2 regions of the Thaumasiovibrio subtropicus genome follow, and region 1 is predicted to be linked to the other one. Evidence: riboswitches for the same ligand, from Rfam matches in the RefSeq annotation. Region 1 holds a riboswitch; the other holds the start of a gene.
What was found. A riboswitch is a leader RNA that binds a small molecule or an ion and turns the genes downstream of it on or off. The one in region 1 is predicted to bind cyclic di-GMP.
Positions count from the first base shown of each region.

Region 1 (5,495 bases):
ACGCACTCTCGAATTTCAGTTTGATGCCAGTCATGTGCTAGACGTGACAGCCTACCCTATTGATGACCCCATTTACGATCAAACCCATTATGGCCAATCACAACAGCTTGGCCGACAAGTGAGAAAAGAGCAGTGCTATTCCGGCATCTACTACCGTTCAGTGCGTCATGATGGAGGGACGTGTTGGGCCATGTTTACACCCAAAGTAGTCTATGACGTCTATCAGCGTTATCACATTGAAATGATTTGGGATGGGAAAAAAATTGATTCAATTAAACGTATTGGTGAGATCAGCAAGTCACCCTTGAAAAAAGTGTAACGGCCAGCACAACCGTCTTGCCTGCATCGTCAAAGGGTGGTTAACCAACCCCAGCACGCAAATCTCTGCCATTTCAACACACTTTGTCGATTTAGGGTTGTTTTGTACAAGAATCAAGTCAAGCAACAGGCTATTTTAAATAGCAACTCTCCGGACAAAGCACGCGAACAACCTGCTTCGCCAATTGCCCGGACCGACACAATGCAATGAGGAGAAGGTGCAAATGAAGACAATAGGGTTGCTGGGAGGAATGAGTTGGGAGTCGACAGTAAGCTACTATCAAGCACTAAACCGCGGGGTGAAAGCGTCTTTAGGTCAATTACACTCCGCCAAGATCTGCATGTATAGCGTCGATTTCCAAGAGATAGAACGTCTACAGCATGCTGGCGAATGGGATGAAACAGCGAAAATCCTTTGTAAAGCGGCACAATCCGTTGAAGCAGGCGGTGCCGATTTCTTGCTCATTTGCACCAATACGATGCATAAAGTCGCCCCAGACATCGAAGCCGCTATTCATATCCCGCTACTGCACATTGCTGACGCCACCGGGGAACGCTTACAGCAGAATGGCATTACAAAAGTGGGCTTACTCGGCACCCGATTTACCATGGAACAAGCTTTCTACCGCGAAAGGATTGAACAGCATTTTGGTATTGACGTGATCGTACCAGACAGGTCCGCCAGAGAGACGGTACACAATGTCATTTACAATGAACTCTGCCAAGGCGAAGTACGTGAAAACTCCAAACAGGCGTATTTAGCCATCATCGAAGCATTAAAAGCAGCAGGTGCGGAAGCAGTGATCTTGGGTTGCACAGAAATTGCTTTGCTAGTACAACAAGCAGATACCACGGTACCTCTCTATGATACGACAGCAATCCATGCCCAAGCAGCCGTCGAAATGGCAGTCCAAAGTCATCCCACTCACAAGGTCGAGCCATAAAGGCCCCCAAAAAAGCGCCAGTATAAACACTGGCGCAATAGCCGGAGACAACCTGTTTACAGCTGGTTGTTATCGTTATCGTCTCAGTATTCCCTTTTTACATTGGAGAGCCAGAATCAAACAACCCCGTCTCATCGCTATAGATCAAGACTGTTTCACCTGACATTGCATCAGTAAAGGTATATTCATAAAGGGTATCACCGCTATCAATGCCTAACTGCGCCAATAGCGCGTCATCTAAGCTATTCGCTTGTAACGCATTTTCACCATGCGCACACCAACCAGCAAGGTCTAGATTGACCTCTTCAACACCAATGACAAAAAACGTCCCATTATCTGTGGCGTTCAAGCCAAAAACATCATCAGACTGCTTGGCTATTTTATCGAGACTCAGCGTGACACTATCATCACTGGCCGCGGAACCGACAACCGCTTCAATCCGATGGATATTGCTGGCTGTCATATCAACGTTTAACCCCTCCGCTTCCAGCCCTGAAGCAAACTCAGCACTCACCAAGGCGTCAAAACCTTTCCCACCGTGTAAGATGTCCGTAGTGGCATCATCACCAGAAATAACTAACGTATCATTGCCTTTCGCACCATAGACCCGGTCGATACCGTTTCCACCAACCAACAAATCGTTTCCTAACCCGCCTTTTAACGTGTCATTACCCGTGCCACCAATCAGGGTATCGTCACCGCGATTGCCCACAACCAAATCATCACCGGCACCACCATCTAACCAATCATCCCCTTTTCGACCATAAAGCGTTTCTTGGGGTGTAGACACGGAATCAAAGGTCACTGTTGTTTGCACGTCATTGAAGTCGTAGTCATTCGGGAACGGGTCCCCACTGGTATTGTCATTCCAATTCAGGACGATTTGGTTGCCATTAACCACATTCTGAACATGGCTCGGCTCTGAGAGCAACGCCGTAAATGTCTGTCCATTCGAACTCAATGATCCCGTTTCGGCATCCAGCGTCACAGCTCCCTCTCCGACACCTAACCGCCCTCCATTAGGTACAATAAACAACCCGACCTGATCGACGTCATGACAATCAAAATCTAACGTCAACGCATCCGTGGCGGTTTTCACATTACTCCACACGACGTTTGCTTCCATGACTTGGCCTTCTTCATCGAGCAGATAATAGCCTAAACTATTGTTATACCATGCATCTGACCCGTTGACGGCCAAGGTCATTTGGCCTTGAAACCCATTGACATCAAACTGACCTTCAGTCGCTACAAACTCGGGGATCATTTCACCGGCTTGTTGATTATCCCCTCCCAACACGACGTCATCGCCTCGTCCACCGTACATAATGTCATTACCATCTCCACTCAATGAGATAGTGTCGACACTGACTACATCAAAGGTATTTGTTGCCGCGGGTTCAAAGATCAATTCATCAAAGGCCTTCCAACCCGTTTGCTCCGGACCAATCTCAAACATGCCCAAGACATCGAGGATGGGCGAGACCCTCGGCTGTATCCCTGTCGCGAGATCCTCGGCGGTAAACGTCCCTTCAGCGACTTTGACGCCATCACGGTATGCCGTCCACGTCCCAATTTCTGTGTCACCGCTCGCTCCGTCATAGGGTCGAGAAATGGCAACCTGTGCGCCCATACTATGCTCACCCGTAGTAACCGAGACTGGCAAACTGCCCGCCGTATTCTGAGCAGGCATCACCGCCGCTTGCCCATTTGCAAAATCAAGCTCAAACTCACCCCTGTTTTCGTTGTAACTGTAAGCGTCAAAATGGTCACCAATCATCACGTCGTCACCATCACCGCCGCGCATCAAATCGTTACCTGCACTGTGGGCGAGATCCGAATCCGGGCCATTGTCGCCAATTAAAATATCGTCCTTTTTGACTTCTCTTAGGCTGACGTTATCAATCAGCGCACCGTAGGTATCCTCAACGCCTCCGGCTTGAAAAACAATCTCATGTGTCCCTGCATCAAGTTGTAAATCGATTTCAAAGTGCGACCATTGGTTTTCGGGATTGAACGTCATGATCACTTCACCATCCACAATCACCGAAAACTCGCTGGTTTCTGAAGCATTCTCTTGATTACCTCGATTACGCCCGGCATAGTCAAACTCAAAGCGGTACTTTCCGGTACTCTCGACCGTAATCGCTTGACCTACGGACGCATTTGAAACCCCTTCAGAGCCGGGGTCGCGGTGAGCATCTAACTCCAGTACCGTGTTGCTCGGTTCGGCATTCGCGCCCGTCGTTGGCGCGCCGCCAACGCGGGTATATTGCAGTTCAATGAGCCCATCATCGGTACTGGCGTCAAAGTCAGTCGCGGCCCAACCTTCGATTTCATCATATGTCGCCCATCGATGACCATGTGGGTTAAACACTGTCCCCGTTGCTGCACGGTTTTCAAAATCACCGTTAACGAATAAGTTTTCGCCAAGTGTTTGAGGGCCGCCCCCACCGTATATGATATCGTTGCCTGCACCACCTTCGATGTAGTCACTACCACGTCCCCCGGCAATCGCGTCATCAATGCACGACATGCCGCCTAACGCTTCAATATCTTTTTGTTTCGCGATGCCTAAACTATTATCAAACTCGCCCGGCTCATCACCCGCGTCCAACGTGTGATTCCAAGCCTCGATAATGTCATTACCAGCACCACCACGCACTTCATCAGAACCTCTTCCAGTCGCAATAAAGTCGTCGCCACGCCCGGCACGAATATCGTCATCGCCTTTCCCGCCGTGAATCTCATCATTTCCACCACCAGCATTGATGATGTCGTCACCGTCATAGCCGTGAATAAACTCGCCCTGACTTGTACCAGTCAGTTGATCGTCTTGGTTTGTGCCTTTGATGTCTTCTGCAGCCATGTGTATTTCCTCAGTTTTCATGGTCACAAGAGATAGCCCGGCTGTCTCACCCGTTGAGACCCGTGGTTTTCCGTCCCCACCTCGCGATGGGTTTGGCCTTCACTCTTCCTAGTGCTCTCGCATCGCTTTGTAAGCGGTGACATAGAGAGGGTCGAGCAAGTAGTCCATTGGGGTACGATTACCCAGTAGCACCATGACTTCAGCTGGCATACCTTGATACAAAGCACGATGAACCTCTGTATCAATCTCTTCCTTAAAAAGCCGTACCTTAATGAGATAGCCCGCTTGCTCGTTATCTTGTTCGGTCTGGTTGGCGGCGACATGGATCACTTCGCCGTTAATGGGGAGGGCAGTGCGTTGATCTAATGCGGTTAATCGGACACGCGTTTTCATCCCTTGTTGAATCACATCAATATCTTGCGGGGAAGCAAAGGCTTCAACGATAAACGCTTCTTGCTGTGGCACAATCTGTAACAAGGGCTGCCCCGGCGCGATCACTTCGCCAGACGATAACACCTTAAGGTCTGCAACTCGGCCAGATTGCGGCGCAACGATATCGATACGGCTCAATCGGTCTTCCGCCTCTAACATCGTCTCTTCCAATTCGTAGAGCGCCGCTTCAACCTGCTGCATTTCTTCTGCGATACGTTGCGTTTGATCATGGTGAATATTGGCGAGATGGAGTTTGGTTTCTGCCAAGTCGCCCTCTGCGGTGACAATGTCAGTGTTTGTCTCTGCGATTACCGAGGCTAAGCGCGCTGCTTCTCGCTTTAAATCAAGCAGACGTGACTTCGACGTACTACCTTGTGCCAGTAACGTAAGATGCATCGCGATTTGCTGCTGCAAGTAGTGAAGACTTTTTTGATCAGCAGCGAGTTTGCTGTGCAATGCCTTTTGACGGCTGAGGTGATTGCTGGCCTCTTGATCAAGTAAGGCCCGCTCACCTTTAAACAGCGCCATTCGTTGCATCATAAGTTGTTGCTGGGTTTGCATGAGTACCGCAACACGCGCATCCGCTTGCTGCTTTAATAACGCATCAGAAAACAGAATGGTTTCTGCTCCTGCCAACTCAGCCTGTAAACGATTGGCTCTGGCGAGATGGCTTTGCCATCGTGCCACCATCCGATTCAACTGAGAGCGAGCCGCAGCCGATTCTAAGGAGATAAGCCGATCCCCGGCTTCGACATACTGGCCATCATTAATCCAAATTTGGCGAACAATCCCGCCTTCTAAGTGCTGAATGGTTTTAGGGCGGCTTTCAACCGTCACTTTCCCCCTTGCAACAGCCGCAGCTTCGATCACTGCAAGGTTTGCCCACCCCAATAGGCCTATCAAAAGTAATAAGACAAAAAGCAATAACGACG
Region 1 covers NZ_AP023055.1:621,718-627,212, reverse strand. Annotated here, with positions in the region: gene TSUB_RS19140 (RES family NAD+ phosphorylase) at 1-319, shown strand, start outside; gene TSUB_RS19135 (aspartate/glutamate racemase family protein) at 543-1,262, shown strand; gene TSUB_RS19130 (calcium-binding protein) at 1,360-4,131, opposite strand; cyclic di-GMP riboswitch class I at 4,160-4,238, opposite strand; gene TSUB_RS19125 (HlyD family type I secretion periplasmic adaptor subunit) at 4,240-5,495, opposite strand, start outside.

Region 2 (5,495 bases), on a different replicon from region 1:
GCTTGTACTTTACGGGCGATTTTATCTGTCCAATTGTGCGGAACATGGCAATCGGGACAGGTGGCTCTGACACCAGAATGATTTGACCAGTGAACGGTTTGCTGCAATTCAGTGTATACAAGATCATTCTCAGGTTTGTTATGGCATGAGATGCAAAATTCTTCGGTATTGGTTGCTTCTAGCGCAGTATTAAAGCCGCCCCAGAAAATAATGCCGGCAACGAATCCGCCTAAGCAAAGCACGCCTAGGCTAATGCTTGTCGCAGGGCGTCGAAATGTCCGCCACATCGCGGAGAGAAGCTTTTTCATAGTGGCCTCGCTGATAAAAAAGCGTGGTTATAGAAAGTCAGTAAGCGTTTGAGATGGTTTGTTAGCCGTGGCCGGGCGGACCCCAGAAAAAGATCTGCATCATCCAGATGAAGAAGCCGTATCCGCCAACGATGATGACCGAAAGGATAGGGAAGAGAAAAATGACAATGAATAGAAAGGTTTTCCACTCATCACTGCGTTGCGACGTTGTTGTTGTATTGTTGTCCATGACATTGCCCACCTGAGTGCCATGAATGGAGTATAGACCCTGTACTTGGTCATGGCGGGCTGAAAAGTAAAAAGGCCGACTTTCAATAGAAAGTCAGCCTTCTCAGAATTTGTTGGCATTTAGCCTTATAAAGTCGTCATCCACCGAGCTTTGACAGGAGCTCTTGACGTCGGTCTTCGGTAACGACAGACCAATGTTTCCCTGTGATTGCGCCCTCCAATGCCCAAAGTAATTCGACGTTTAGCGATTCGCCTTGCGTGTCTTGCAGTTGTCTGAATGCCTGTAAAGCGCCTTTTTCTACGAGCTCTTCAACAGTGGTAATACCCGCTTTTTTCAGCATTCGTTCGTTTGCCAATCTCAGATTGGGTAAATCTTTGATTCGGTCAGGCAACTTCGCCTTTTTTGCCTCTTGATCCTTTTTATCCTCTTGCGCTGCGGTGAGTGCGAGGGATGCTTGAGAGATGATCTGATCTTCGTCATCCCACCAGGTGTCAGGTATTGCATAATACTTAGTGACAACCGGGAACCCACGCTTTTTGTAAACGTAAGGCTGGAATTGACTCTCCTTGAACTGACGCTCGTTACTGGCGTTAGCACGTAGGTGAAGTTTATCGTTTACAACAAGTGCGAACATGGTTTCGCCTAAGAAAAGGCCAAAACCGCCAAACATTGAACGCGACTTAATTGTCCCAAAACGACTGAGTAACTTTATTGAAGTTTTTAGTACTGGTTTGTCCATGCTACATCTCGGTGATTATGTGAATAGGTCACCACTAATCAGAGCTAGGAACCAAGAATAGACCAGCTGCAGTTCCTGAATGTCAACGCTCTGTCAACTTCCGTGTGTACAACTAGTTTTTCCATCGGCAACCCCGCTACCATTTACCAGATTCGTTAAAAATCTTGTATTTAGGCCGGAAGCTTTGCGTCCCAATCTTTCGAATGGTTTGCCCTGTTCGTGACAATATTTAGCTTATATCAATATAGGTTTTGATCTTCGTCCCAATAAAAACGTGATATTGGTACCATAATTTTGACGGGAAATTTGATAAGTGCAGAACAGAATATTGGCGTATTTGCATAAAAGGCAAAAAAATGCCCGCTTGTTCTCAAAGCAGGCATTTATAAAAAGATGATGAATTTATTTCATACGTTTTACAGACTTACGTACTACCAATTCGGGCTCCATGACGAATAATTGGCTATCGTGTTCTTTATCTTTAATTCTCGCCATCAGTAACTCGACTGCCTTTTTACCTAAACGGTGCTTAGGCTGGTGAATTGTCGTTAAAGGTGGTGAAAAGTAAGGAGATAAATCAATGTTGTCATAGCCAATCACCGAAATATCGTCTGGTACACTAATACCTGCCTGCTCAAACGTACTGATTAACGCCATCGCCATAATGTCATTGAAGCAGAAGATAGCAGTAGGGCGTTGATCCATTGCGATGAAATCTTGCGCCGCTTTCACTGCCGTTTCGCACTCAAAGTCGCCTTCGATAATCCAATCTTGATTGATAGGCAAGTTCGCCTCTTGCATCGCGGCACTGAATCCTTTCATGCGCTCGACACAGGTATTGCGCTGCAAATGGCCTGACACACAACCAATCTCTTGGTGGCCATTGTCGATGAAGTGACGCGTGGCGAGATACGCCCCTTTCTCTGCGTTATCGCGAATCTTATCTGTGGTAACAGATTCTGGTCCCCAGTCCATAATGACCATCGGTAGATCTTTTTGACGATTGAGAATGGCAAGTAGTTCGTCATCAAGATCTGAGCACATGACGAGAAGACCATCGACGCGTTTTTCAGCTAACATGCGTAGGTAATCACGCTGTTTGTTAAAGTTGCCTTCGGTATTACATAGAATCAGTGTGTAGCCGGCTTTGTAGCAATACTCTTCAACGCCGTGAACCACCTCGGCAAAGAAAGGGTTGTTAGATTTGGTTACTAACATGCCAATAGTGCGGGTAGAGTTACACTTCAAACTACGCGCAACGGCACTTGGCGCATAGTTGAGTTCGTCGATTGCTTCCCACACTTTTTTCTGCGTAGCTTCTGCGACGAATCGAGTTTTGTTGATTACGTGCGAGACAGTCGTCGTTGAGACGCCAGCCATGCGCGCAACATCTTTAATGGTTGCCATTTTTTTCTTCTAATATCGTATCTGCCAGCAGTACGCATCGCTGGCTATTATTGAGTGGTTGCGTGTAAACGGTCACAGCAACATTTCATTATGTAATCGCTTGCGTTCACATTCTACTGAGTAAGGACGATAGTGCAATCTTTATGAAATGATATACGGAATTTTAGCGCGACATTGTGATATCAGGGGTACCACTTGCGGCATTTCTCACCACTTGTCTACGTGTTTATCACTATTCAGCACTATGGGTTTACGAATTGCTTGGGTAGTTTATACGCTCGATGCAATCCCATCTCGAGTTACTGGCCGTATTTGCAGTCTGTGTCATTAAATAACATCATGGTGTAGTGTGGTGCCTTTGATACTGTTCAATACAGTAACTTAAGTCGTATATCAAAAAAGCTTGAAGCAGTTCTGCACTGGTTGCATAAAAACCAAAGCGGTCATTTTGACTAACGCGATCGACAAACTGGGGGACCCATTTGACGAGGTAACGCTGGATAATGTCGATTTGATCATTGAGGTGTCTCGCAATTTGCTGGTCGCTTTCATGTTTATTCATATTAATGATTAAGTTACCAACAAAGTCGAGAATAATCGCAATGTGATCTGCGGGTTCATTATGTTGCGCATCTAAACCGATTTGATGTTCTATCAGTAGTGCGCGAATTTCTTGTGCGGTTTCGCCGTGGGTTAATTTATCTTGGCTTAAATAGACTGAGGCATAAGGTATTGCACTGGCGCGATCACCTGTTAGAAATAAACTACAAAAATCTGCGGCAAGCTCTAATTGTACATCTTCTCGGGAATTTAACCGGGTGAGGGCATGAGAGAAATGTTCTGAGGCATCTTGTAGCTCTTCTGCTTCTGACAACTGCTGAATAAAAGCAAGAAACTGTGGACTCATATAATGCTGCAGTTGTTTCTCTGTTAGTTCAGTAAAAAACAAAGAAGAAAACCACCAGTACATTTGGGCACGGTTTTCATTAATCAATGGGTCGTTCATAGCCACATCTACACTCTGCATAACACACTGAAAGTATAGATGCTTTTTAAGGAGAGCAAAAAGAAGATGCTTATTTGAATATACTCAAGTCACCTCAAGATGCTTGTTCAGCGCGAGTTTCTAGGTTTGCCATCGCGGCACTGCTTTGAAGGTCTAGTCGACTACATCAAAAAGCAGTAACAAAGGTGGCGAGCCAAAAAACTCGCGCTTTGGGAAGCGACTAGCGCCCCGATTTCTGCGTTAAATGTGTTCGAAAGGGGAAAGCCATTCCGTTACCCCTTTGCCTTGAACTCGCCGCGTTAGTCTGCTTCCTGTTGCTTGCTTCTTAAGCTTTGCCTGTTGAGGCGGCGGTAGTTGATTACTGTCGTGCGTTTATCTGTCTCGCAAGCTCGAGCAATTTAGGCAGGCTAATGATGCTCTGCTTAGCGATATCACTTTGCTCATCAAGGACACATTCAAGAATTTCTTCTGTGGTGAGCGGGTTAGCCAGTACAACCCGGAATACCGTGGTGATGCGACGATCCCAGCGCGCGGGATTGATACGCGTACGAGAGACAAAAGACTTACCAGACTCACGTTGGCGCTTTTGAATGAACTTGGTTAGGTCATTGAGAAGCTCATGTAGGCGAGTCACTTCTTCTTGTGTCCCTTTATCCAGCGCGTGTTGCACCTCGACAGGGACATAGCGATAGGTCAGCAAGCAGAGTTCAGGTCGGGTAACGAGTTCAAACTCAGGACGGCTATCAATTAAGTGAGCAAAATTGTCCGCCATGGTGATACCACGGTCGATCAACATTTCGTAGCCTTGGCGGCTAATAACGTTAAGGCATGCAAAGAGCAGCATAGCCATCCCGCTTCGCGATCCTTCAAGGGTATGGCTACCGAGATCTTTAGAGCCTTTACGCAGAATATACTCGGCGTGATGCTCAATCGAAGCCATGGACGCCGGGTTTTTGAAAATCACCATACCGGCACCCATAGGGACATAAAGCTGTTTGTGAGCATCAATGGTGACGGAATCTGCGCGTTCAATGCCTTTTAACAGGTGGCGATGGTTGTCAGACATTAAGGTAGCGCCACCCCAAGCGGCATCAACGTGAAAATGGCAATCGTGCGCTTGCGCAATATCGGCGAGGGCGTCAAGTGGGTCTATGTTGCCCGTTTCTGTGGTGCCAGCAACCCCGACAATCGCAAAAGGCTTAATATTGTTGGCTTTGAGCTCCGCCAGTTTCTCATTCAGTGCGTCTAGGTCGATACGATTATCGTCATCGGTTTTGACAGGGATAAGGCTGCGACGGCCAATGCCGAGGACATCTGCCGCCTTTTTCAATGAATAGTGACCACGTTCAGAGACCAATACGGCGATATCGTCATAGCCATAGTGGCGCATGGCACGGAACAACCCTTCTTGAGCGACGCCTTGAAAATCGCCGTCAGCCTTTAAGAGGTTATTTCTTGCAACCCAGAGTGCGGTGATGTTCGCAATGGTACCACCAGAACAAAATGCGCCGAGTGAATGTTCCGCGCTGTGCATCCAAGTGTCGTAGAAGTCACTCTGTTGCTGATAGATCAGATTATGTAACATGCCTAACACTTGACGCTCTAGGGGCGTAAAGGCTTTCGAGGTCTCAATCTTCACCAAGTTCTGGTTGAGACCGATCATGATTTTAGATAACGGCATCAGGAAGTAGGGAAGGGCTGATGTCATGTGGCCGATAAAACTGGGCGCAGAGGTATGCACAGATTGCGCCACCAGTTTTTCTAGCAAAAATTCGGTGTGCTCTGAAACGTAGCTCGGGTGTTCAG
Region 2 covers NZ_AP023054.1:1,850,078-1,855,572, reverse strand. Annotated here, with positions in the region: gene torC (pentaheme c-type cytochrome TorC) at 1-308, opposite strand, end outside; gene torE (trimethylamine N-oxide reductase system protein TorE) at 370-537, opposite strand; gene TSUB_RS08360 (TfoX/Sxy family DNA transformation protein) at 674-1,276, opposite strand; cyclic di-GMP riboswitch class I at 1,400-1,499, opposite strand; gene purR (HTH-type transcriptional repressor PurR) at 1,679-2,683, opposite strand; gene torD (molecular chaperone TorD) at 3,021-3,677, opposite strand; gene panP (pyridoxal-dependent aspartate 1-decarboxylase PanP) at 4,048-5,495, opposite strand, start outside.
Region 2: another riboswitch for cyclic di-GMP. It lies ahead of TSUB_RS08360 (TfoX/Sxy family DNA transformation protein); the one in region 1 lies ahead of TSUB_RS19130 (calcium-binding protein).